DNA from 2 places in the Micromonospora sp. NPDC047756 genome. Region 2 is predicted to be linked to the other one. Evidence: riboswitches for the same ligand, from Rfam matches in the RefSeq annotation. Region 2 holds a riboswitch; the other holds the start of a gene.
What was found. Region 2 has a riboswitch for cobalamin ahead of ACZ6NZ_RS32180 (prenyltransferase/squalene oxidase repeat-containing protein). Riboswitches for the same ligand answer to the same signal wherever they lie in the genome.

Region 1 (8,179 bases), on a different contig from region 2:
CGGGCCGCCGACCGCCGGCCGGTGTGTGAGCGGCCTGCCCAGTGCTTGGTTGGCACCAGCACTGGCTCCCGCAGCCGCATCGGTCGATCGGGGAGCACGCTCACCACCGCCGCGCCTTGCCAGCGGCTACTTGTGCGAGCGTAGGTCGGCGTACCGCGTCGGCGCGACGTGAGCCGGTGATGGCCCGTCGGTGCGTCGGCTTTCGAAACGATGCGGGGTCGGACCATAGTGGACAATCGCCCGCCTCGCCGCGTCTCGGTTCGCCGCGCTCAGGGATGTCTGGTGACGGGCAGCGGGCCAGCGGTGCGGACGATGTCGCGGTAGACGGCGAGGGCGGGCTTGGGTCGGTAGGTGTCGGTGACGATGCCGAGTGTTCCGGTGGGTTCCGTGGAGTTGCTGTCGGCGTCCCTGAGGCTGAACAGTTCGTAGTGGGTGATGTTCAGACGCTCTTGTTCGGTGAGGATGACGCCGAGCATGTCCGACAGCGAGTCGCACTGTGCCTGCTCGGTGCGCGGTGACCCGCTCGGGGTGCCGTTCTCCACGATGTGGATGGGAGTGTTGGGCGGGATGTGCGCGCGGGGCAGCAACCCGCCCCGCAAGTGGTGCAGGGCGTGTGTGGTGAGGGATGCGGTGTCTCCCGGGTTGCCCCGCGGGGCGACGGGCGAGAAGGCGTCGGGGTACAGGCCCAGGCCGACGTAGTCGACGTGGGCGGCGAAGTCCTGGTACGGGACCGAGGAAAGGTACGACCAGAACTGGTCGTCGCCGCCCAACCATTCGGGTGGTTCGGCGACGGAAAAGCCGGTCCGTACGTGCTGGAGACCCCGCCGGTCCAGAGCGGCGCGTGCGTGCGGGATGCCGAGGACCAGGGCCTCGAGCACGCCCGGTGCGCTTCCGTCGATGAGCGGGATGGGGAAGTTCGGCTCAAGCGTCACCTGGAGGTACCGCGTCAGGTGACCGTAGCGGTCGATCACGGTGTCGAGGAAGGTCAGCCATCCGGAGAGGTCGGCGGCCCGGGGGATGTAGCTGACCACGAGGTCCAGCTCACGGTTTCCGTCGACGTACCACTCGTCGGGCATCGTGAGGTGCGCGAGTTCGTGTTCGGCGCCGAGCGAGGTGACGACGTCCGGCGGTGCTGGGTCGCCGAGGAAGTGCACGTACTCGCGGATGACGAAGGGGCGACCATTCGAGAGGTCGTCGACGAGGTGGCGGATCGCGGCGACATCGGGTGGGTGGGAGCAGACCGTGCCGGCCCGCCCGCCCGGATAGATACCGAACTTCACGCTTCTGCACTCCCGTATTGGTGGGCTTTCTGGGTTGGCCAGCCGATCTCGCGCGCGCAGATCCGCCGCACCAGAGTCCTGATCCAGGTGGCTTCGGTGGCGACGATGGTGCGCCAGTAGGCGACTTCGAGCATGTGCACTTCGAGTACGTCACCGTCGGGCAGCCCCGAAAGGGCAGCCAATTCTTGGTCGAGCCGGTCGGCGCGACCGTCCAGGATGCACGCCGCCTGGTCGATCGGAAGAATTCCGACGTAGGCGACCGCCATGACGAAGTCCACGGACGCGGCCGGGGTGTCGCGTACGCCAGCCTCGACCTTGTGGCGGAAGTCGGCGAGACCTACGGCAGTCAACTCGTAGGCCGTACGCGGCGGCCGATTCCCCACTCGCTCGGGCCGCCCGGAGGAGACCAAGCCTGCCTTCTCGAGCGCCTTCAACAGGGACGTAACCGTGCTGCGGGTGACCGATAGGTGTCCGTATCGCTCGCGTAGGCGTGTCGTGATGTCGTAGCCATGCGCCGACTGCTCGACGAGGAGTCCGAGGATCGGCAACACCAGGCTGTTCCTTGACGCGTCCAAAGGCACCCAGGCAACCTATAGGCGTATACGTCTAATCACAAGACCGAGCCAGGCGCCCGAGACGACGACCAGGTTGCACGTCAAAGGCGACGCCCTCGCCCACCGACCTAACGTGCAGCCGGTGGCGCGGGTCTGGTCTGGCGATGGAGCTGCGGACATAACGCACGAGAGGAGCGGGCCGTGCTGCGTGAGTCCGGCAGCCTTGCGTAGGTTCGCGAGGCGACGGCCAAGCGCCTGGCGCGCGGCACTGATCCCATCGCTGTCGCCCATCGGCCGCCCTCGGTGGTGAAGACGGGGTGTCTGCGGCGCTGGTGTCGATGAACGCGGTGTGGGAGGTGCCGGCCGTGGATGCGATCGAGTGCCGTTCGTCGTCGGTGAGCGCGCATCGTCGATCACGACCGTGATGGGCTACCACCTTGCCCATCGCGGGTGCAGGCGTCCACCGCTGTCGCCTGGAGGCGGTCCATCAGGGCGTGACGTCGGCGAAGCGAGGCGCGCCCGGCTCGAGTTCGACGCGGGCGGCCCGGGCGGCGAAGCTGATCGCGTGGTACCACCCACAGAGCAGGAACAGGTCCAGCAACTGCGACTCGTCCAGAACCTCGTGGGCGAATCGCCAGATTTCATCATCGATGTCCGCTGCGTCGTGCAGGGCGTCCGCCACCTGAATCAGCGCTTGTTCCCGGCCGGTGGCCCAGCACGGATCGTCCGGCATTCCGTGGGTGAGCGAGGCGATCTCGGTCCGGGTGAGTCCGGCGCGGTCGGCGAAAACCATCAGGTGGACGCCCCACTCGTACTCGCAGCGGCAGCGTGCGCAGGTGCGGAGGATGACGATTTCGCGCTCACGGAGTGTGAGGGATAGTTGCCGGCCGAGTTCGTATCGGCCCCAGTGGCTCATCGCGATGGTCATCGGCAAGTTCTTGGCGAACGTTCGGAACAGGCCGATCGGCGGCATGCTGGTCGGCATCATCGCGGCGAGTTGGGCCTCGACGTCCGCGGTGAAGGGTGATTCGAGCGCGGGTATGCGAGCCATAGCCACCTCCGAGGGCGATTCTGATTCAGAAGCACCATAGCGATTTGTTTTTCGAAGCGCCAGCGTGGTCGCGCCTTGGAACGACAGCGGGGCGAGCGAATGCGATCCCCAGCCCAGCGCGCTGACGACATGCCCGTGGTAGGTGCGTACCGCTGCGAACGACGCGTCGAGCGTCGCGCAGCCCGTACACCTCGTCCCCCGGCTCGAAGTCGGTCACCTCCGCGCCGACCGCCGCCACGACGCCGGCAAGGTCCAGGCCGAGCACCGCAGGCAGCTCGACACGCGCGTGCGCGGCCTTTCCAGCCTGGATCTTCGTGTCGAGAGGGTTGACCAGATCGACGGCGGGGCGGGTTCCTCGGACCGCGCCGGCGCCGCGACGGGCGCACCGCGCACGGGTCAGTCGTCTTCGGCACCGTCGAGCAGCGCCCGCCGCAACGCCAGCCGGTGCTCGCGGCGGATCTCCGCCTCCCGGTACCGTCGCCGGTCCCCGTCGGTCTCCGTCAGCAGCGGCGGCACCGTCCTCGGCTGGCCATCGTCGTCGATGGCGACCATGACCAGGTGGGCGGTGGCCACGTCGGTGGGCGGGACCGCCCGGTCCCACCGGTCGGCGGTCACCTTGACCGCCACCTCCATCGAGCTGCGACCGGCCCAGGTGATCCGCGCGTCGACGTGCACGACGTCGCCGACCCGCACCGCCCGCAGGAACGCGGTCTCGTCGATCGCGGCCGTGACCGCTGGCCCGTCGGAATGGCGGGCGGCGACCACCCCGGCCACCGAGTCGATGAGGTTGAGGATCCGGCCGCCGTGCACCGTACCCATCAGGTTCGTGTGGTGCTGGTCCATGATCTGCGACAGGGTCAGGTGCGACGCCGACGGTGCTCGGCCGGTGGTGGTGGTGGTGTCGTGCACAGCGGTAGTCCGTCCCTCGGGAAACCACACCCCCGGACCACGGACGCACACTGACGAGGACGCGCCCACGCAGAGAGCGCGACACGTCACCCGCTCAGCCCACCCGCGAGGCCGACGGCAGCGCACACGGTTGTGTACGCGGCACTGGCAGGTCTTCGGACTCGCGGGCCCGACCGGCTGCACGCCGGTCCCCTACTGGCCGTCGCTTCCCAGGCCACTGGCCCAGTGCTGATGACGGCGGTCGTTCCCACTCACCGCTGCGGGGCAGCCCCGGATTCCCACCGGGTTCCCTCTTACGACGCCCAGCCACCTCACGACCGGGCGAACCAGCGCCACCGGGAGCATAGCTGGCCAGGGGTGACGGCCCCTCCGCCCGGGAGGTGTTCGGCTTTAGCCATGTGAGGAAAAAGTTCGTCACCTCTTGTAAAAAGTCTCAGCCCAGTGAGGATATTCAGATGCGTCGTCACCCTCAGATTCCTGGGCGGGTGGTCTCGGGCCTCCTCGCGCTCCTCCTCGCCTCGGCTGTCGCTCTCCTCGCGTCCGCTCAGCCCGCCGCAGCTCACGGGACCCTCGCGATGTCCACGCCGGCGGGTGGCGCGACCGTGCGCGAGCCGTTGACCTCGGTGCAGCTGTTCTTCACCGAGAAGGCCGCTGCCAACGCGTTCTTCACGATCACCGCGCCGGGTGGCATCCGGGTCGACAATGGCTGGTCGTACGGGGAGCCGAAGCCGCTGGACAAGCCGGTGCGCGAGTACTTCCTGGTCAACGGTCAGTTCGAGCCACGCGAGTACACGACCGGGTTCCCCGCGACGGTGGCGGTCGCGCACCTGCCGGCCAAGGGCCAGTACTCGGTGAGCTACCTGTCGGTCGCCTCGGACGGCGACCCCGTACGCGGCACCTTGACCTTCCGCTACGACGGGCCGGCGACGGCGGCACCGAAGGGGTGGAGCCCGCCGTCGACCCAGCCGGATCCGGCGCTGTTGGCCACCGCCGAGCAACACGGGTCGTCCGGGCAGGCGTCGGCGGTGCCGACGGTCGCGGTCGAGACCGCCGTTCCGCCGTCCGCGGCAGCGGCCGCGCCGACCGGGTCGACGGACGAGAGCGGTCCGGGAGCAGTCGTCTGGGCCGGCCTGGCAACGGTGGCCACGGCAGCGGTGGCCGGATTCGTCGTCTGGCGTCGGCGGACGACCCCCGCCGGCCGACCCGCCGGCCGTGGCCGTACCTCGCCGACGACATCCGCTCGACGCGGCGCCGGCACCCGTCCCGGGACCAGGACCACCGGCGGCAAGGGCACCGGCAGCAAGACCGCCGGTAGCAAGACCGCCGTCAGCAAGACCGCCGTCAGCAAGGCCGCCGTCGCTAAGACCGACGGCGGAGCCGTCGCTGGCAGAACCGACGCGGGCAGAACCGTCGCGACGACCGGCAGCGCTACGCAGACCTCGGATGGTAAGCGGCGGCCCGGTGCCGTGCCGGCCGCGCGCAAGGAGACCGCGGTCGTCGTGGCTCGGACCGGCGTCTCGGTCGATCCAACTCCGACCGATGAGGACGCGAAAGCCCCCGCCACGACGGACAGTCGACCGCCCGTCGGCTCCGGGGCATCGGCTGAGCCGGATCTTGCCACGGCGACGCCCGGATCCCGGCTGAGCAACACCAGCCTGGCACTGTTCGTCGGTACCCTGGTGCTGGCGCTGCTCGGCGGGTTCGGATTGGCGCGCATCAGCGGCAACGAGGGCCCGGCCGCCAACACCGCCCGGCAGCCGGTCGGCGGTCCGCCCGCCTCCGGCCCGGCAGGGTCCGCGAACGACGGACACCAACACCCGGCGGGCACCGGACCGCACACGCACCGGGGTGACGGCGCGACCGGCGAGACACTCGCCACCGGGACGACCGTCAGCGCCGGCGGCTACACGCTGCAACCGCTGGAACGAACCCAACCCGCCGGGGTACGCGCCGACTACCGCTTCCGCATCGTCGGCACCGACCGGCAGCCGGCGACCCGCTTCGCGGTCGTCCACGACAAGCCGCTGCACATGATCGTCGTGGGCCGTGACCTGACCGGCTATCAGCACCTGCACCCGACGATGGCACCCGACGGCACCTGGAGCGTCCCCATGACGCTGGCCCGGCCCGGCGGCTACCGCGTCTACGCCGACTTCTCCGTCACCGCCGCCAACGGCACGCCGCTGCCGCTCGTGCTGGGCGTCGACCACACGGTGCCCGGCGCGCACACCCCGACCGCGCTGCCGCCGGCGCAGGCGAAGGCGACGGCTGGTCCGTACACGGTGTCGATGACCGGCACCCCGACGGTGGGGGTGACGGCACCGATCCACTTCCAGGTCGCCAGCGCCGACAGCGCAGCGCCCGCGCAGCTGGAGCGATACCTTGCCGCGTACGGGCACCTGGTGGTGGTTCGTGAGGGCGACCTCGGCTACGTGCACGTGCACCCCGAGCCGGAGCTGGTCGACGGGACGGTCAAGTTCTGGCTGACCGCGCCGAGTTCAGGCCGGTACCGGGCCTTCTTCGACTTCCAGGTCGCCGGCAAGGTGCACACCGGGGAGTTCACGATCAACGTCCCCTGACTCCGGAACTTTCTCCGTGCTGCGGCCGACCAACCTCCCAGCAGCAATCATCGGAGGAAGAACACATGCGCGCCACCAGCCCGAACGTTTCACGCCGCCGCTCGGCCGCGATCCTCGCCGCCGCGATTCTGACGGTGGGCGCCGCCGGCTGCGGGGCGTCCGACTCTCCGTCGACCGCGCAGGCGGGCCCGTCCGCGTCGACCTCAGCCAACCCGGACGCGGGCGTGCTCGGCATTCGTGACCCGTGGGTGAAGGCCGCCGACAAGGGCATGACGGCGGCCTTCGGAACCCTGGTCAACGACGGCGACAGCGATGTCACAGTGACGGGTGCCACGAACCCCCTGTCACCGATGGAACTGCACGAGATGACCATGAAAGACGGCAAGATGGTCATGCAGGCCAAGCAGGGTGGCATCGTGATCAAGGCCAAGAGCACGCATGCGCTGGAGCCCGGCGGCGACCACCTCATGCTGATGAACCTCACCAAGCCCGTCCAGGCCGGCGACGAGTTGACCTTCACGCTGACCTTCGCCGACGGCCGGTCCCAGCAGTTCAGGGCCGTGGCCAAACCGTTCACCGGCGCGCAGGAGAGCTACGCCCCCGGGCACGGCCAGCCGATGCCCGGCATGAGCGCCACGCCGGGAACGAGCATGAGCCCGGCATCGTGACGCGAACGCCACCCGTCCGGCCGGTGAGCAGGCGCGGCCTGCTCACCGGAGGGGCGCTCGCTGCCGGAGGAGCCCTGGCCGGCGGTGCCGCCATCGCCACGACCCGAACCGGCGGCGGGCAACCGCCGGCCGTCGCCGACACCACGCCGGTGGCGAGCGTCGGCGGCCTGGTCGAGCCGTTCCATGGCGCCCGGCAGGCGGGGGTGTCCACCGAACCGCAGGCGCACGCGTCGTTCGTGGCGCTCACCCTGCGGGCCGGCACCGACCGGGCCGCGCTGGGCCGGATGTTGCGGCTGCTCACCGACGACGCCGCCCGGCTCACCCAGGGCCGACCCGCGTTGGCCGACACCGAGGCCGAACTCGGGCTGCTGCCGGCACGGTTGACAGTGACCTTCGGCTTCGGGCCGGGCCTCTACCGGGCGGCCGGCGTCGACGACCGCCGGCCGGCGTCGGTCACCGAACTGCCGCCGTTGCGCATCGACCGACTCCAGCCGGCCTGGTCCGGCGGTGACCTGCTGCTGCAGATCTGCGCGGACGACGCGATCTCCGTCGCCCACGCCCAGCGGGTCCTGATCAAGGACAGCCGACCGTTCGCGACGGTGCGGTGGGTCCAGCAGGGCTTCCGGCGCAGCCCCGGTGTCGAGCCGGGCGGCCACACCCAACGCAACCTGTTCGGTCAGCTCGACGGCACCGCCAACCCCAGACCCGGCGCGCCCATGGACACCGCGCTCTGGGTCCCGGAGGGCCCGGCGTGGCTGCGCGACAGCACCACAGTGGTGCTCCGGCGGATCAGCATGAACATGGAGACCTGGGACCTGCTCGGCCGGACCGACCGCGAACTCGCCGTCGGGCGACGGCTCGACACCGGCGCCCCGCTCACCGGGACCGCCGAACACGACGAACCCGACTTCGCCGCCACCGACGCCGACGGCCTCACCGTCATCCCCGACTTCTCGCACCTGACCCGCGCCCACGTGACCGACGACCGGTTGAAGATTCTGCGCCGGCCCTACAACTACGACGGTGCGCCGACGGCGGAGGGCCACGCGGACAGCGGCCTGATCTTCGCCTCGTACCAGGCCGACATCGCACGACAGTTCCTGCCCATCCAGCGCCGGCTGGCCGACCGGGACCTGCT
Region 2 (4,452 bases):
GCTGGCGGGCGGCGTGTTGACGCACGGTTCAGAGGCGGCTGTGGGATAGCCGTTGATACGGCAGACGAAGGCGAGCCCCCACCGTTGGGTACCCGTCACGGCGAACCCGGCTCCCTGCAACGCGGCCAGGCCGGTCGGCGGATCACCGAGACGACAGCCGGTCTGGACACCGAGGCCGAACGCGGTGAGGTCGACCACCACGGTGACGCCCGCACCCGGGGCGCACGCCGCCGCGTGCGCGGCACGTGGCACCGGGTCGACGGCGACCAGGCCGACGCTGACGACGGTGGCCGCCAACAGCAGTGCCATCCGTCGGCGCATCGTCGCCCACCGCCGGGTCACCACGGCACACACGCCAGGACCGGCGCGGCAGTGTGAGCGCCGGTGGCCGACAAGGTCGCGAACCCGGCGCCTGTCATGCCGGGTACGGCCTGAGCGGTGGCCCGGGCGGCGGTGCTCGCATCGAACCCGCCGGGGGTGTACGCGATGGCGCCGCGATCGGCCGGTGCGCCAGTGCAGGTGACCTGCAGGCTGACCAGGAACTGACGGGCGCGTAGCCAGGCCAACGACCGGCCGGCGGCGAAGAGCGCCTGGGCGGCGAGCCCGGTGCTGTTCGCGTTGGTCACGCCGTTCGAGGCGAACGAGCCGTCACTGCCCTGTACGGAGACCAGCCACTGCGCGGCCGAAGCGGCTACCAACGGACGGTCCGCGGCCAGCAGGGCCTGAACGGCCAAGGCGGTCGCGTCGACGTCGCTGACACAGGTCGGCTGCGCGAGGAGCAGCGGGAAGCCACCGTCGGCGCACCGGCTCGTGGCCAGGAACGTCACCGCCGACGACGGTGCACCTCCGGCCCGGCCCAACGTCAGCACCGCGAAGGACTGGGTGAAGGTGTTGCTGTAGTCGCCGTACGCCGACCGGTCGGAGTACCGGCCGCTCGGCGTCAGCAGGCTGTTGAGCCGGGTGAGCAGGTCGACACCGCCGAACGTCGCCGGGTTGAGGCCGCGGACCTGGGCACCCAGAGCGAGTTTCGCGGTCGCGCCCGCGTACGCCTCGGTGCCGTCACCGATGTAGCCGCTCACCACGGCCGGTTGGGCGAGCCACGACATGGCGTTCGCCGCGTTCGTGTCGGCCGTCTTGGCTGCGGCGAAGGCGAACACCGCGTCGAGTGTGAGGCCCTGGTCAGGATAGGCGACGCCGTCGAAGACGACCTCGAACCGCTCGCCGTCGACCATCTGGCGAGCAAGCCAGCCGGCGGCGGCGTCGACCTTGTTGAGGGTGGGCGGCGACGCCGTGGCGGCGGCCGGTAAGGCTGTCAGGGGGAGCGTGAGGACGGCGAGCGCAGCGCCTACGAGGATGCGGGCGCGGTGCCGGAGGGGGCGGTTGACCATGAAGCGACGCCTTTCCGGGCTCCGATGGTCCGAGACGACCCGACTCCGGTTCGGGCGGCTCCGACCCGTGGGCCACGACGGGTGGGGAGGCTGGTCATGCGGACTGACGGGTAATCGGGCTCGCGGCGTCACTACGTGTGTCGCCGCCTACCGTTGCGGGCCAGCGCCGGATTTCGACCGGACTTCCCCCGTCAGCACACAGGTATGAAGTTGTGACGGACAGTGTTCCCACGGGTGGGGCTCGCCGTCAAGGCCCGTGATCCGACGGAGTGTGCACGGCGCAGACCATCCGATCCGACCAGTCGCGTCCCCACTCCCAGGGCTCTTGTTGCAAGATAGTGGCAACAGCCAAATTGAGGCAGTATTGAGAGGACGTACTCATGGCCGTGTACAACCTGCCCGACCTGCCCTACGACTACGGCGCACTCGAGCCCGCCATGTCCGGCGAGATCCTGGAGCTGCACCACGACAAGCACCACGCGGCGTACGTCAAGGGCGCCAACGACGGGCTCGACCGGCTCGCCGAGGCCCGCGACAAGGGCGATTACTCGACCCTGGTCGGATTGGAGAAGACGTTCGCGTTCAACCTGTCCGGGCACGTCCTGCACTCGATCTTCTGGAACAACCTGTCCCCGGACGGCGGTGACCGTCCCGACGGTGAGTTGGCGGCGGCGATCGACGAGCACTTCGGTTCCTTCGACGGCTTCGCCGGCCAGTTGTCGGCGGCGACCAAGGGTGTGCAGGGCTCCGGTTGGGGTGTCCTGGCCTGGGAGCCGCTGAGCCGGCGGCTGATCGTGGAGCAGGTCTACGACCACCATGGCAACGTCGGGCAGGGCTCCACCCCGATCCTGGTGTTCGACGCCTGGGAGCACGCCTACTACCTGCAGTACCGCAACGTCCGCCCGGACTACGTGGACCGGCTGTGGAACCTGGTCAACTGGACCGACGTCATCTCGCGTTTCGACGCCGCCCGCGCCGCCACCCCGAAGATCTGATTCGGCGTGAGCGGGTACACCCCCGAAGCGGCCGAGATCGTCCAACGCGCCGCCGGGGTCATCGCCGCCAAGCACCGCGGTGACCTCGCCGGCGCGGAGGAACTGATGTCGGCGTTCAGTTCCGAGCAGGCCCGTACCCTCGGTTTCTACCTGTTGGCCGATCTCGCTCTGGGTTTGGTGAAGGCGCAGAGCGGCCAGTCGATGGATGATCTGGTCCGGGAGTTGTCGTTGCTCTTGGCCGAGACCGCGCAGTCCCCGCCCGCATGACGGTCCGCTGGGTTCCGCCCGTCGGCGGGACCCAGCGGACAACAGCAGCTTCTACCGCCCACCTCGGGGAGGCCCCATGCGCCGGAAGATCGAGCACCGTTTCCTGACGATGGACGGCCAGCAGATGGCCGTGCTGGCCGTGGCTGACTTCCAACGACTCGAGACCGCCCGTCGGCAGCTTGGCGCTAGCGAGGCCCAGACGCGCCAGCTTCGCCAGCAGCTGCGAGATGTTCACCGTCGTGTTGTCCGCTTGGAGAATCTGCTCGCTGTGTCGTCCCGCTCCGGGGTGCCGGAGCGGGCCTCAGGGGTGTGCGCGCGCTGTACCGGCGAGGCCGACGATCCGATCGGCCCAGCGGCGCCGCAGGCTCTGGTCGTGGCTGATGACCAGGACCTCGGCCTGCGGCCCGCGATGTCACGTCGCCCGATGGTCGACCCGATCGGCTAGTTGATCAACGAAGTGGTCATGCCGTGGCGCCGCTGACCATCCCACTAGCGGCAATCAGACGCCGTAGCGGAGGTAGATCGTGTCGCCGACGGTCACTGTCGAGCCGCGGGTCGCGGTGGCCAGGGTGCCGCCGTCGCGGGCGACCTTCCAGGTCGAAGAGCCGCTGTTGGCCAGGCCGTTGATCGAGGTGATGGTGCCGGTGCCACTGGTGGGAAGAAGAGAGGTGACGCAGCCGCTCGGGGTGGCCGCGCCGACGGCGGCGTCCAGGACGGCGCCGAGGGTGGTGGTGGCGGCGGTCGGCGTCAGCGTCACCGCGCACGGCTTGATGCTGCCGCTGCCATTGTCGATGATCACGGCAAGGCGGGTGGCGGTGCCCGCGGTGAAACCACTCGCCGAAACCCAGGTGGGCGCGCCGGCGGTGACCGGGGTCGGGGGAGCGGCGGTGTAGCCGGCGCCGGCGAGGGCGCGCACGGCGTCGATGGAGGCGTACGCCGACGGGGTGGTGTTGGTCGGCAGGTACTTGAATCCGCCGCCGCTGAGCTGCTGCGCGCGCAGGAAGTCGATCGGGGTCTTTCCGGCGGTGGTGGTGAAGTCGGTGCCCTGGCTCGGGATGCCGCAGGCGTTGAGCCCGGAGACGGCCCAGGCGTTGGAGTCGGTGTTCACGCCGAACATCGAGGTGAAGGCGCCCGAGGCGTTGACGAGCTTGCTCTTGAGGAAGTTCTTAGCCTGCACGACGTCGGTGTCGGTGTTGGGGACTCCGGCGGCGCAGAGGGCGGCCATGGCCGCGCCGGTCATGTCGATGTCGCTGGCGGCGGCGAGTTGGGTGGGGTTGCCCTCGGCCTGGGTGAAGGTCCAGCCGCCGTCGTTGTGCTGGTTGTTGCGGATGCGGGTGACCGACAGGTTGAGCAGTGCCTGCGGTACGCGGGCGGCGCCGGTCTGGGTCTTCGCGCCGGCCAGGGCGAGAGTGGCGAAGATGGTGCCGTTGACGTTGGCCGGCGGACCGTAGTAGCCGGCCGCGCTGGTCTGCCAGTAGGCGATGGTGTCGGCGATCAGGTTACGGGTGGGGGAGACCCGGGCGGGATCGATACCCGCAGCGTAGGCGTTCAGGACCCCACGCTCGTAGTCGGTGACCACCGGGGTGCTGCTCGGCCAGGACGCAGCCGAGAGTTGGTTGCGGTAGACGGTGCGGGCGTTCTTGGTCGTGTCGCCGGAGGGGTAGACGTCCACGGCCGCGACACCGGCGGGCGCGAACGCGCTGAACGCCCACTCATTCGACAGTCCGCCGCTGGCGTAGCTGCCGTCGGCGGCCTGCAGGGTGCGCAGGTAGGCGACGCCGTTGGTCTTGGCGGTGGCGATC

Region 1: linked by a shared signal. The riboswitch ahead of ACZ6NZ_RS07625 (acyl-CoA thioesterase) and the one ahead of ACZ6NZ_RS32180 (prenyltransferase/squalene oxidase repeat-containing protein) in region 2 are both predicted to bind cobalamin.

What each region holds. Positions count from the first base shown of each region.
Region 1 covers NZ_JBVJGQ010000002.1:558,253-566,431, reverse strand. The annotation lists gene ACZ6NZ_RS07650 (hypothetical protein) at 270-1,280, opposite strand; gene ACZ6NZ_RS07645 (PadR family transcriptional regulator) at 1,277-1,831, opposite strand; partial or broken gene ACZ6NZ_RS07640 (helix-turn-helix domain-containing protein) at 1,986-2,125, opposite strand; gene ACZ6NZ_RS07635 (carboxymuconolactone decarboxylase family protein) at 2,322-2,885, opposite strand; gene ACZ6NZ_RS07630 (alcohol dehydrogenase catalytic domain-containing protein) at 2,911-3,219, opposite strand; gene ACZ6NZ_RS07625 (acyl-CoA thioesterase) at 3,282-3,728, opposite strand; cobalamin riboswitch at 3,924-4,140, opposite strand; gene ACZ6NZ_RS07620 (copper resistance CopC family protein) at 4,250-6,373, shown strand; gene ACZ6NZ_RS07615 (copper chaperone PCu(A)C) at 6,439-7,041, shown strand; gene ACZ6NZ_RS07610 (Dyp-type peroxidase) at 7,065-8,179, shown strand, end outside.
Region 2 covers NZ_JBVJGQ010000014.1:5,829-10,280, forward strand. The annotation lists gene ACZ6NZ_RS32175 (hypothetical protein) at 1-321, opposite strand, end outside; gene ACZ6NZ_RS32180 (prenyltransferase/squalene oxidase repeat-containing protein) at 339-1,388, opposite strand; adenosylcobalamin (AdoCbl) riboswitch at 1,442-1,602, opposite strand; gene ACZ6NZ_RS32185 (superoxide dismutase) at 1,769-2,383, shown strand; gene ACZ6NZ_RS32190 (superoxide dismutase) at 2,390-2,650, shown strand; gene ACZ6NZ_RS32195 (hypothetical protein) at 2,727-3,095, shown strand; gene ACZ6NZ_RS32200 (prenyltransferase/squalene oxidase repeat-containing protein) at 3,150-4,452, opposite strand, start outside.